3 regions of the Enterobacter pseudoroggenkampii genome follow, and region 2 is predicted to be linked to each of the others. Evidence: predicted binding sites of a transcription regulator. Region 2 holds the regulator's gene; each other region holds the start of a gene.
What was found. Region 2 encodes PurR, which represses purine synthesis genes. Its sites were predicted from a motif close to CANGCAAACGTTTGCNTG; they were not measured.

Region 1: carA (glutamine-hydrolyzing carbamoyl-phosphate synthase small subunit) is a predicted target of PurR. The motif match lies at 1,670-1,687, and genes of this name have one in related genera.
Region 3: OTG14_RS00545 (nucleoside-specific channel-forming protein Tsx) is a predicted target of PurR. The motif match lies at 2,703-2,720, and genes of this name have one in related genera.

What each region holds. Positions count from the first base shown of each region.
Region 1 is NZ_JAPMLV010000002.1:179,162-183,336, reverse strand. It holds gene ispH (4-hydroxy-3-methylbut-2-enyl diphosphate reductase) at 1-424, shown strand, start outside; gene dapB (4-hydroxy-tetrahydrodipicolinate reductase) at 630-1,451, shown strand; gene carA (glutamine-hydrolyzing carbamoyl-phosphate synthase small subunit) at 1,906-3,054, shown strand; gene carB (carbamoyl-phosphate synthase large subunit) at 3,073-4,175, shown strand, end outside.
Region 2 is NZ_JAPMLV010000001.1:1,101,574-1,105,748, reverse strand. It holds gene OTG14_RS05420 (MFS transporter) at 1-868, opposite strand, end outside; gene cydH (cytochrome bd-I oxidase subunit CydH) at 1,032-1,121, opposite strand; gene purR (HTH-type transcriptional repressor PurR) at 1,419-2,444, shown strand; gene punR (DNA-binding transcriptional activator PunR) at 2,462-3,373, opposite strand; gene punC (purine nucleoside transporter PunC) at 3,488-4,175, shown strand, end outside.
Region 3 is NZ_JAPMLV010000001.1:111,773-115,947, forward strand. It holds gene secF (protein translocase subunit SecF) at 1-409, shown strand, start outside; gene OTG14_RS00535 (VOC family protein) at 552-917, shown strand; gene OTG14_RS00540 (helix-turn-helix transcriptional regulator) at 932-1,612, shown strand; gene OTG14_RS00545 (nucleoside-specific channel-forming protein Tsx) at 1,701-2,564, opposite strand; gene OTG14_RS00550 (SadB/YajI family lipoprotein) at 2,832-3,371, opposite strand; gene nrdR (transcriptional regulator NrdR) at 3,524-3,973, shown strand; gene ribD (bifunctional diaminohydroxyphosphoribosylaminopyrimidine deaminase/5-amino-6-(5-phosphoribosylamino)uracil reductase RibD) at 3,978-4,175, shown strand, end outside.

The DNA of each region.
Region 1 (4,175 bases), on a different contig from region 2:
CGTGATTGACGCCCTGCGTCAGCGCTTCCCGAAAATCGTCGGTCCGCGTAAAGATGATATCTGCTATGCGACCACTAACCGTCAGGAAGCGGTGCGCGCACTGGCTGAACAGGCGGATGTGGTGCTGGTGGTCGGCTCCAAAAACTCGTCTAACTCCAATCGCCTGGCCGAACTGGCGCAGCGCATGGGGAAGGCAGCGTTCCTGATTGATGACGCGTCGGATATTCAGGAAGCGTGGGTTAAGCATGCGGCCTGTGTCGGCGTGACGGCCGGGGCGTCTGCGCCAGATATTCTGGTTCAGAACGTCATTTCCCGTTTGCAGGAGCTGGGCGGTGGCGAAGCGGTGCCGCTGGAAGGACGTGAGGAGAACATCGTTTTCGAAGTCCCGAAAGAACTGCGCATTGATGCCCGCGAAGTCGAATAGTCCCTTTTCTGATGAAAGGCCAGCACCTCCTGTGCTGGCCTTTTTTTTAACCGTTACTTTATCGTGACGACAAAATCATGTCTTTTACTGATATTTAAGTCGGTTTCACGTTAAATTCTAATTATCGGTGTTTTCAGTTGGCAGTGCTTCTCAAGGCTGGTTAATCTGAAAACGGTTTACATCATTTTAACGTAAGAGAATAACTATGCATGATGCACAGATCCGTGTCGCCATTGCGGGCGCGGGTGGACGTATGGGCCGTCAGCTTATTCAGGCGGCTCTTCAGATGGATGGCGTCGCGCTTGGCGCGGCCCTGGAGCGTGAAGGTTCTTCACTTCTGGGGACCGATGCCGGTGAGCTGGCGGGCGCAGGCCACACGGGCGTTACCGTGCAAAGCAGCCTGGAGGCGGTAAAAGAGGACTTCGATGTCTTCATCGATTTTACCCGCCCGGAAGGGACGCTCACGCATCTGGCGTTTTGCCGTCAGCACGGCAAGGGGATGGTGATCGGCACCACCGGTTTTGACGACGCGGGCAAGCAGGCTATCCAGGATGCATCAAAAGAGATTGCGATTGTCTTCGCCGCAAACTTCAGCGTGGGCGTTAACGTCATGCTGAAGCTGCTGGAGAAGGCCGCGAAGGTGATGGGCAACTATACCGATATTGAGATCGTAGAAGCTCACCACCGTTACAAAGTTGATGCGCCATCAGGTACGGCGCTGGCGATGGGCGAAGCGATTGCGCATGCACTCGATAAAGATTTAAAAGAGTGCGCGGTCTATACCCGCGAAGGTCACACCGGCGAACGCGTACCGGGCACCATTGGTTTCGCCACCGTGCGAGCGGGTGACATTGTCGGCGAACACACGGCGATGTTCGCCGATATTGGTGAACGTGTCGAGATTACGCATAAAGCCTCCAGCCGAATGACATTTGCTAACGGCGCCGTACGCTCCGCTTTGTGGCTGAAAAATAAGAAAGATGGCCTTTTTGATATGCGAGATGTGCTCGATCTCAACAATTTGTAAGCATTATTACCCATCGTGATGTGGTTATTGCAGTCGTAATTGTTTGATTGCATAGGGCAATATTTTATTGCCCTTTTATTTTGACTGTTTCAATGTTAATCAGGCTATAAGCCTATAAAAACCTATCTATTGCTGCGTATTAACGTTGCTGAAATGTAAATTTTGACCATTTGGTCCACTTTATGATGCTCCATCCGCTGATTTTTTATTAAACCAGGCGCGCAAGCGTTTTCCGCAGTGATTTACCTGATCTTTTTGTCGCTTAAGCCTCATTCCTCTCGCCAGGCCTGCAAAAGACTAAACAAAATATCCGTTTTAAGTTGACTTTTACCCACCAAATCCCCAGAATGCCGCCGTTTGCCAAAAATCCGCTGGCAACACATTTGCATTGATCCATGACATGGTTATGAATTAATATGCAAATAAAGTGAGTGAATATTCTCTGGAGGGTGTTTTGATTAAGTCAGCGCTATTGGTTCTGGAAGACGGAACCCAGTTTATCGGTCGGGCCATAGGGGCAACGGGTTCGGCGGTTGGGGAAGTCGTTTTCAATACTTCAATGACCGGTTATCAAGAAATCCTCACTGATCCTTCCTATTCTCGCCAAATCGTTACTCTTACTTATCCTCATATCGGCAATGTCGGCACCAATGCTGCTGACGAAGAATCTTCTCAGGTACATGCGCAAGGCCTGGTCATTCGCGACCTGCCGCTGATTGCCAGCAATTTCCGCAATACCGAAGACCTCTCTTCTTACCTGAAGCGCCATAACATCGTGGCGATTGCCGATATCGATACCCGTAAGTTAACGCGTCTGCTGCGCGAGAAAGGTGCACAGAACGGCTGCATCATCGCGGGTGATAACCTCGATGCGACGCTGGCGCTGGAAAAAGCGAAAGCCTTCCCGGGCCTGAACGGCATGGACCTGGCGAAAGAAGTGACTACCGCTGAAGCCTACAGCTGGACTCAGGGTAGCTGGACGCTTTCAGGCGACCTGCCGGAAGCGAAAAAAGAGAGCGAGCTGCCGTTCCACGTGGTGGCCTACGATTTCGGCGCCAAGCGCAACATCCTGCGCATGCTGGTTGACCGCGGCTGCCGCCTGACGGTGGTGCCGGCACAAACGTCTGCCGAAGACGTGCTGAAGATGAATCCGGACGGTATTTTCCTGTCCAACGGCCCTGGCGACCCGGCGCCGTGCGATTACGCTATCGCCGCCATTAAGTCCTTCCTGGAAACCGACATCCCGGTATTCGGCATCTGTCTCGGCCATCAGCTGCTGGCCCTGGCGAGCGGTGCGAACACCGTTAAGATGAAGTTCGGCCACCACGGTGGTAACCACCCGGTGAAAGACATCGATAACAACACGGTGATGATCACCGCGCAGAACCACGGCTTTGCCGTCGATGAAGCCTCAATGCCGGCTAACCTGCGCGTGACCCACAAGTCGCTGTTCGATGGCACCCTGCAGGGCATCCACCGTACCGATAAGCCAGCGTTCAGCTTCCAGGGCCACCCGGAAGCCAGCCCGGGCCCACACGACGCCGCGCCGCTGTTCGATCACTTCATCGAACTTATCGAGCAATACCGTAAGACCGCTAAATAATCAGGAGCCGAGAAGACAATGCCAAAACGTACAGACATAAAAAGCATCCTGATCCTTGGCGCTGGCCCGATCGTGATCGGCCAGGCCTGTGAATTCGACTACTCCGGCGCGCAGGCGTGTAAAGCCCTGCGCGAAGAGGGTTACCGCGTTATCCTGGTGAACTCTAACCCGGCGACCATCATGACCGACCCGGAAATGGCTGATGCAACCTACATCGAGCCGATTCACTGGGAAGTGGTGCGTAAAATCATCGAGAAAGAGCGTCCGGACGCAGTGCTGCCAACCATGGGCGGCCAGACGGCGCTGAACTGTGCGCTGGAGCTGGAGCGTCAGGGCGTGCTGGCCGAGTTCGGCGTGACCATGATTGGTGCGACCGCCGACGCGATTGATAAAGCAGAAGACCGTCGCCGCTTCGACGTGGCGATGAAGAAAATCGGCCTCGACACCGCGCGCTCCGGTATCGCACACAACATGGAAGAAGCGCTGGCCGTTGCGGCTGACGTGGGCTATCCGTGCATCATCCGTCCATCGTTCACCATGGGCGGCACCGGCGGCGGCATCGCCTACAACCGCGAAGAGTTCGAAGAGATTTGCGAACGCGGTCTGGATCTCTCCCCAACCAAAGAGCTGCTGATTGATGAATCGCTGATTGGCTGGAAAGAGTACGAGATGGAAGTGGTGCGTGATAAAAACGACAACTGCATCATCGTCTGCTCTATCGAAAACTTCGATGCGATGGGTATCCACACCGGTGACTCCATCACCGTTGCGCCAGCTCAGACCCTGACCGACAAAGAGTATCAAATCATGCGTAACGCCTCGATGGCGGTACTGCGTGAAATCGGCGTGGAAACCGGCGGTTCTAACGTGCAGTTCTCCGTTAACCCGAAAACCGGCCGTCTGATTGTTATCGAAATGAACCCGCGCGTGTCCCGTTCCTCCGCGCTGGCCTCTAAAGCGACCGGCTTCCCGATTGCGAAAGTGGCGGCGAAACTGGCGGTGGGCTACACCCTCGACGAGCTGATGAACGACATCACCGGTGGCCGCACCCCTGCGTCCTTCGAGCCGTCCATCGACTACGTTGTCACCAAAATTCCACGCTTCAACTTCGAGAAATTTGC
Region 2 (4,175 bases):
CATTACGCGCCAGCCACGGAATGGCAATCATGATGACAATCAGCAGGGTTAAGAAGCCCTTCAGCGTGCCGCTTACGGAACGGTCGGCAAATTTCCCACCGAGATAGTTGCCAATCGAGAAGCCCACGCCAATCAGTACCAGCATCGCGGTCACAAAGAGAGGCGTTGCGTGGGTGATGTCATGCAATACCGGTGAAATATAGGTGTAGAGGGTAAACATCGCCCCTGCCCCCAGCACGGTGGTGAGCAGCGCGGAGAGCACCTGCGGGCGCACCAGCACCGACAGCTCTCTGCGCACGTCAGGACGTTCACCCGCGCTGCCTTTCGGCAGGGAGAAGAACAGCGCCACCATCGCGACCACGCCCAGTCCAGCCGTCGCCAGGAATGACATCCGCCAGCCAATAACCTCGCCCAACCAGGTTGCCGCAGGCACCCCGCCAATGTTGGCAATCGTTAGCCCCATAAACATGGTGGCTACGGCGCTGGCCTGCTTATGTTTTGGCACCACGCTGGCAGCCACGACCGATCCCAGCCCGAAGAACGCGCCGTGGTTAAGGCTGGTCAGAATACGCGACAACATCAGCGTGGTGTAGTCCGGCGCAATGGCCGAAAGCACGTTGCCCAGGGTGAAAATCGCCATCAGGAAAATCAGCGCATTGCGGCGCGCGCGGTGCGAAAGGAGAAGCGTCATCAGCGGCGCCCCCACCATCACGCCGATAGCATAGGCGCTGATTAACATCCCTGCCGCAGGGATCGAGACATCCACGCCGCGGGCGATGACGGGCAGTAACCCCATCGGGGAGAATTCAGTAGTGCCAATCCCAAAAGCGCCAATCGCCAGGGCCAGCAGGGGAAAATTGATTTTCATGCGTCAACTCCGGATGCCGTGTCATGTGGTGACACAGAACAAAGAAGCGGAAAGCATGACATCAATCACAAAAAATGAGAAGTTAACAAAATGGCAAAAGATTTTTGCCAGAGAAGTAACAATCGGGTCGATCGGGAGGGAGAAGGCTCTCCCTCCACGTAAATCAGTGCAGCGCAGCCGTCAGACCGGCCGCGACAATCAGAGCCAGCACAATAACGGTGGTGAACAGCGAAAACTTCAGATCGGAACTCATCAATTTTTCTCCTTTTAATCCCCCCACGAAAAGTGAGCCTGCTCATTTTTGCATAATTTACGTCAAAAATCTTCCTGGATTTAGGCTGATAAACACTTTACCTCTTCCCCTTTTCATCAAGATAGGACAAAATTCCACGCTAAATTTATTAGCGTACCGGCCATTGACCCCCTCCTGACGTCCCGTGTCGTTTTCCCGGCGTGCCGCAATTCAAGATTGCGTGATAAGGGTGAGAGAAGGCAAACGTTTACCTTCAAGTTTTTCAGGAGTTTAGGATATGGTCTGGAGTGACATTTAATGGCAACAATTAAAGACGTAGCAAAACGCGCAAACGTTTCCACTACAACCGTATCACATGTAATTAACAAAACCCGCTTTGTGGCGGAAGAGACGCGCAACGCCGTCTGGGCAGCGATCAAAGAGCTGCACTATTCGCCAAGTGCGGTTGCGCGCAGCCTCAAGGTTAATCACACCAAGTCCATTGGATTGCTGGCCACCAGCAGTGAAGCGGCCTATTTTGCCGAGATCATTGAAGCGGTTGAGAAAAACTGCTTCCAGAAAGGTTATACCCTGATTCTGGGCAACGCGTGGAACAGCATTGAAAAACAGCGCGCCTACCTGTCGATGATGGCGCAAAAGCGCGTTGATGGCCTGCTGGTAATGTGTTCCGAGTACCCGGAATCCGTGCTGTCGATGCTCGAAGAGTATCGCCATATTCCCATGGTGGTCATGGACTGGGGTGAAGCGCGCGCGGATTTCACTGATTCCGTTATCGATAATGCCTTTGAAGGCGGCTATATGGCCGGTCGTTATCTGATCGAACGCGGTCACCGCGAGATTGGCGTGATCCCCGGTCCGCTGGAGCGCAACACCGGCGCGGGCCGTCTGGCCGGTTTTATGAAAGCGATGGAAGAAGCGCTGATCAACGTGCCGGAAAACTGGATTGTGCAGGGCGACTTTGAGCCGGAGTCGGGCTACCGCGCAATGCAGCAGATCGTCTCCCAGCCACACCGTCCGACCGCCGTTTTCTGCGGGGGTGACATCATGGCTATGGGCGCGCTCTGCGCTGCCGACGAGCTGGGTCTGCGCGTACCGCAGGATATTTCCGTGATCGGGTATGACAACGTGCGTAACGCGCGTTTCTTCACGCCAGCGTTGACCACCATTCACCAGCCGAAAGATTCGCTGGGCGAAACGGCCTTCAATATGCTGATGGACAGGATCGTCAACAAACGTGAAGAGTCGCAGTCCATTGAAGTTCACCCGCGTCTTATCGAACGCCGTTCCGTTGCGGACGGTCCGTTCCGCGACTACCGTCGTTAATCGCTTTACGGGGCCAGCTATGCTGGCTCCCGTAACCATTCCCGGTTTAGCGTTTCGCTGTCTCCCAGATAATCCAGCAGCCAGGCCATCGCAGGCGAGACATCACTTTGCTGCCAGGTCAGGCAGCAGGCCGCATCCGGGAACGGATTCTCCAGCGTCAGCTCAACCCACTCTCCGGTATCGATGCGCGGACGCGCGAAATGAACGGGCACCATCGCGACGCACAGTCCGGCGCTGAGGCACGTCGCCGACGATTCCCAGTCAGGGGCCACCACCCGCCGCTGGTTGTCCAGAAGCCAGGTGATACGCTTAGGCAATGAACGGGAGGTATCCTCCAGCACCAGCGACGGCCAGTTGCGTAGCGTATCATCGCTGAGCGGCCCCTCCATCGCCGCCAGCGGATGATCGCTTGCCACCACGCACTTCCAGCTCAGCATCCCCATATCGCGAAAGGCGTAACGTCCCCCGACCGGGATCGCCTGCGTGGCCCCGATTGCCATCTCTGCCCTGCCGTCCGCCAGCGCATCCCAGACGCCGTTGAACACCTCCTGCGAGACCCGCAGCTCGACATCTGAAAAATGACGATAGAAATCGACGATCATCTGCCGGGTACGTTCCGGCTTAACGATGTTATCCACCGCGATGGAAAGATGCCCCCGCCAGCCGTTAGCGATCTGCTGACACTGTTCGCGGGTGATCTGCATTTTTTTGATAACAGAACGCCCTTCCTTCAAAAACCACGCCCCTGCGGGCGTTAATTCCACATCACGATGGCGCCGCTCAAACAGCGGAACCGCCAGCCACTCCTCCAACTGACGCACCGTGTAGCTGATGGCCGAAGGGACGCGGTGCAGCTCCTGCGCTGCACCGCTAAAGCTGCCGTTACGCGCGACAGCATCGACCACTTCAAGAGAATAATCTGACCACATTTTCTGCCTGCAAAAAATTTGAATGCACCCGCCAAATATTAGCGTTTCACAAGCGGCTTTGCACTCCCTACACTCTGCGCCAACGTACACCTGCCTCCTCAGGAGAATAAGAGAATGCAACCCAGGAAAGGATTTTTAGTCTGGCTCGGCGGCTTAAGCGTGCTGGGCTTTTTGGCCACCGACATGTACCTGCCCGCGTTTGCCGCGATGCAGGAAGACCTGCAAACCCCTGCGGCGGCCATCAGCGCCAGCCTGAGCCTGTTCCTTGCCGGTTTCGCTTTCGCGCAGCTCCTGTGGGGACCGCTCTCGGATCGCTTTGGTCGTAAACCGGTACTGCTGCTGGGTCTGGCCATTTTTGCCGTGGGCTGCCTGGGGATGCTGTGGGTGCGCGATGCCACCTGGCTGCTGGTGTTGCGCTTTATTCAGGCCGTGGGCGTCTGTGCTGCGGCGGTGACCTGGCAGGCGCTGGTGACCGACTACTATCCGGCTAACCGCACAAACCGTATTTTCGCCACCATTATGCCGCTGGTGGGTCTTTCCCCTGCCCTGGCTCCGCTGCTGGGCAGCTGGATCCTCGCGCACTTTGACTGGCAGGCCATTTTTGCCACGCTGTTTGCCATCACGCTGGTACTGATGCTGCCGGCGTTTGCCCTTAAGCCCGCGCATAAAAAAGAGGCGCATGCGGATGCGAAGCCGATTACCTTCACCTCCCTGCTGAGCGCCAAAGCGTATCGCGGCAATGTCCTGATTTACGCCGCCTGTTCGGCCAGCTTCTTCGCGTGGCTTACCGGCTCGCCGTTCA
Region 3 (4,175 bases), 990 kb from region 2:
GTCGCTGTTCCACATTGAGATTGACCTGACGATTGTGGCATCCCTGATGTCCGTTATCGGTTACTCACTGAACGACAGTATCGTGGTTTCTGACCGTATCCGTGAAAACTTCCGTAAGATCCGTCGCGGTACGCCGTACGAAATCTTTAACGTGTCGTTGACCCAGACGCTGCACCGTACCTTGATCACCTCCGGTACCACATTGATGGTGATCCTGATGCTGTTCCTCTTCGGTGGTCCGGTACTGGAAGGCTTCTCGCTGACCATGCTGATTGGTGTCACCATCGGTACTGCATCGTCTATCTACGTTGCATCTGCACTGGCTCTGAAACTCGGCATGAAGCGCGAGCACCTGCTCCAGCAGAAAGTTGAGAAAGAAGGGGCGGATCAGCCGTCCATTCTGCCGTAAAGCGACGTTTAGCGCGTTATCGAAATCCCGGTCTGTTGACCGGGATTTTTTTTATCTGCTCCTGACAAACACTCCTGACAGTATGCTGTCAGGAGCCCTGTCGTAGACTCTTTTCGAACCCAAACAAGAGTCAGGAGGATGTATGAAAAGCGTAATTAACTGGTTTGAAATTCCGGTCACGGATATGGATCGCGCTATCAAATTTTATGAGCCAGTGATGCAGCTCGCGCTGCGTCGCGAGAAAATGGACTGCGCTGAGCTGGCCGTTTTCCCACATGAGGATCCGGGTACCGGCGGGGCTCTGGCAAAATTTGACGGCGTTACACCGTCTTTGCAGGGCGCTATTATTTACCTGCATACTGACAATCTGGCGGCCACGCTCGATCGCATCGCCTCTGCGGGCGGCGAGTGCGTGTTTGGCCCGCTGGAACTGCCGCATGGCATTGGCACTATCGCATTGTTTACCGACAGCGAGGGTAACCGCGTCGGCCTCCATCAACCTGCCTGAGAACGGAATAATATATGACCCGACGCGCTGACCGTTTGTTTCAGATTGTGCAGATCCTGCGGGGCAGGCGTCTGACAACGGCAGCGCATCTGGCGGACCGGCTTGGCGTGTCCGAGCGCACGGTCTACCGCGATATCCGCGACCTGTCGCTTTCCGGTGTGCCGGTGGAAGGTGAGGCAGGGAGCGGATATCGGCTGATGTCGGGTTTTGACCTGCCGCCGCTGATGCTGACAAATAAGGAATCTGAGGCGCTGATCGTCGCGATTCGCCTGCTCAAAACCTGGGGAGGCGAATCGCTGTCGCGCGAGCTGGAGTCGGCTCAGGAAAAGGTGCTGGCTATCCTGCCCGAGGAGAGTCGTCGAAAGGCGGAGCAGACGCGGATCTACGCCCCGGATTTTTGCATGCAAAGCCACTCCCGCAGCGACTTTGACAGGATTCATCAGGCGATTTCCGCCCAACAGGTGCTGGCGCTGCATTACCGTGATGAAGCAGGACAGCTGTCTAATCGTGAGGTTCAGCCGCTGGGGCTGTTCTTCTGGGGAGAGCGCTGGCTGCTGGCGGCGTGGTGTGAACGGCGCGATGACTATCGCTGTTTCCGGCTCGACCGGTGCCTCAATATTGTGACTACGGAAAGGAGGTTTAGCGAAAGTGCGGACAGGTCTCTGGCAGATTTTTTGCGGAAGGTTAAGCAGTAAAAAGCCGGGTGGCGGCTACGCCTTACCCGGCCTGCATTCGGATCGTTGGCCCGGTAAGCGTAGCGCCACCGGGCGAAACCCACACTGATTAGAAGTTGTAACCTACAACCAGGTAGCCACCCCAACCGGTTGATTTAGACGTGAAGTCACCCTCACCCCAGTTAACGGTATCCCCACCTTTCCACTGGCCGCCGTTATGGAAATAACGCGCGACGACAGAGTAGTGCCAGTGATCGTAGTTCAGGGCCAGAACGTGGCTGGACGCGATAGAGTTACTGGTACGGTTCTTGTCATCACCCAGATCTGAGCCCCAGTCGAAGTTGGTGAAGCCGATGTAGGTCAGCTGGCCACCCCAAACCTGAGTGATTGGCACAAAGTATTTTACTTTGAAACGGTAGCCATCCCACTCGTTTTCGTTTGAAGCGCCATAGTTCTGCCACTGGTATTTAGCATACACGTTCAGAGACAGGCCCATTGGCAGACCGGTATCGATATCTGTACCCAGACCCATGTACCAGGTGCTCTGACGGCTGCCTTTGTTATCGCCCATATCGTAGATATAGTTGTTGGCGAAATACCATTCTTTGAACGGACCAAAGCTCAGGTCGGTACCCGTCAGTTTATCAATAGAGAAACGCGGTTCGATTTCCATGAACAGCGGGGAACCGTCGGACCAGATACCTTTGTCGTTACCGTTACCCCAGTCAAAGGTCTTAGGAATATCGATATAGCCATAGAAATCAAACCAGTCTTTTTTAGCAAACGCTTCGTATTCCAGATAAACGTCGTTGTTCAGCTTCGGAGAAAAGCGCGTGTGGTAGCTGCCGACCACGTTAACGCTCTGGTGCCACCAGTCGGAGAGGTATTGTGGTTTATCGTTTTCCGCTGCGTTAACAGTGAAAGAGGAAGAAAGTGCCAGCACGGCGCCAGCTGCGAGTAATGTTTTTTTCATAATCATGCCACTGATTGAAATTCCCTTCCGGGAGTGAAAAATGCGCGAATTGCGTTTCTAAATATTTCGTGTTTCTGCGGTGCCTATTATAGGAATCCCTGCTCACAAAAATATGTGTTGTTTCACATATCTCTCACACGCGTAATCGATTGCGTTCACGTTTGCGTACTTTAAACGGCCGGGATTGTAGCGGCAATCATTTATGTTGCCAATCCATACGAAATGTAAATGTTAGCGGAGTGACATTTCACTCCGCTAAAAGAGGGGTTACTGAGCGGCGGGCTGGATATCGTGAATACGGATGAAACCTAACTGATCCGGAGTCAGTCCGTTAAGCTGCAGTGGAATGTCAACATCGCTCGGAGCCAGCACGCTGGCCGGTGCGGTGAACAGCTGACGATTAACATTCACCTCCCGGTAGCTCTCCGTGGTGCCCTGGATCTGTCCCCATTCGACGGTGCCGCTGAAGGCTGGCAACGGATCGTTGGATTCTCCCTGGATGCGTAATGTTGCGCGAGTACCATTTGCATTCGCCGCCACGTTCACCAGAGACATTTTCAGCGTGCCAATCTGACTATTGAGCCGCGCGGGCGTATTCGCCCCCGGTAGCAGATAAACCCCGCTGCTGGATTTAGCATTCAGCGCGTTTTGCTGGGTGATCTTCACCGTTTCTTTGTTCAGTTTGTCCATCGCCGTATTGAGCGTATTCACGCTCTGTTTCATCTGACGGACTTCGGTTTGCTGTGCACAGGCGCTAAGGGTGAAGAGGCTCCCCACCAGCAAAATTTTCAGGTAACGTCTTGTCATTGCGTTTATTTCCTTGAAATAACGGATCGTCCTAATGGTAGCCAGCATCATCGTGTCAGACATAGATCCTTTGTCTCAAAAAGCTCTTCCTTTGTTGTCAGGCCAGATCAGGGTAAAATGAAAATTAGTTAACCGGATAACAGGGATACCGTATGCATTGCCCATTCTGCTCCGCTGTGGATACCAAAGTCATCGACTCTCGTCTTGTGGGCGAAGGGTCATCCGTACGCCGTCGTCGGCAATGTCTGGTGTGCAACGAGCGTTTCACGACCTTTGAGGTTGCTGAGCTGGTAATGCCGCGCGTGGTAAAAAGCAACGACGTGCGCGAGCCGTTTAACGAAGAGAAACTGCGCAGTGGGATGCTGAAGGCCCTGGAAAAACGTCCCGTCAGCGCGGACGACGTTGAAATGGCGTTAAACCACATAAAATCTTACCTTCGTGGTTTGGGTGAGCGTGAAGTGCCGAGCAAAATGATCGGCAACCTGGTGATGGAGCAGCTGAAAAAGCTCGATAAGGTCGCCTATATCCGCTTCGCTTCGGTCTACCGCAGTTTCGAAGATATCAAAGAGTTTGGCGAAGAGATCGCCCGCTTACAGGATTAAGCTCATGCAGGATGAGATTTACATGGCGAGAGCCATGAAGCTGGCGCAGCGCGGTCGTTTTACTACCCATCCTAACCCGAACGTCGGGTGCGTTATCGTCAAAGATGGCGAGATCGTGGGGGAGGGGTTTCACTATCGTGCCGGCGAACCGCATGCTGAGGTTCATGCGCTGCGCATGGCCGGCGAGAAGGCGCGCGGTGCT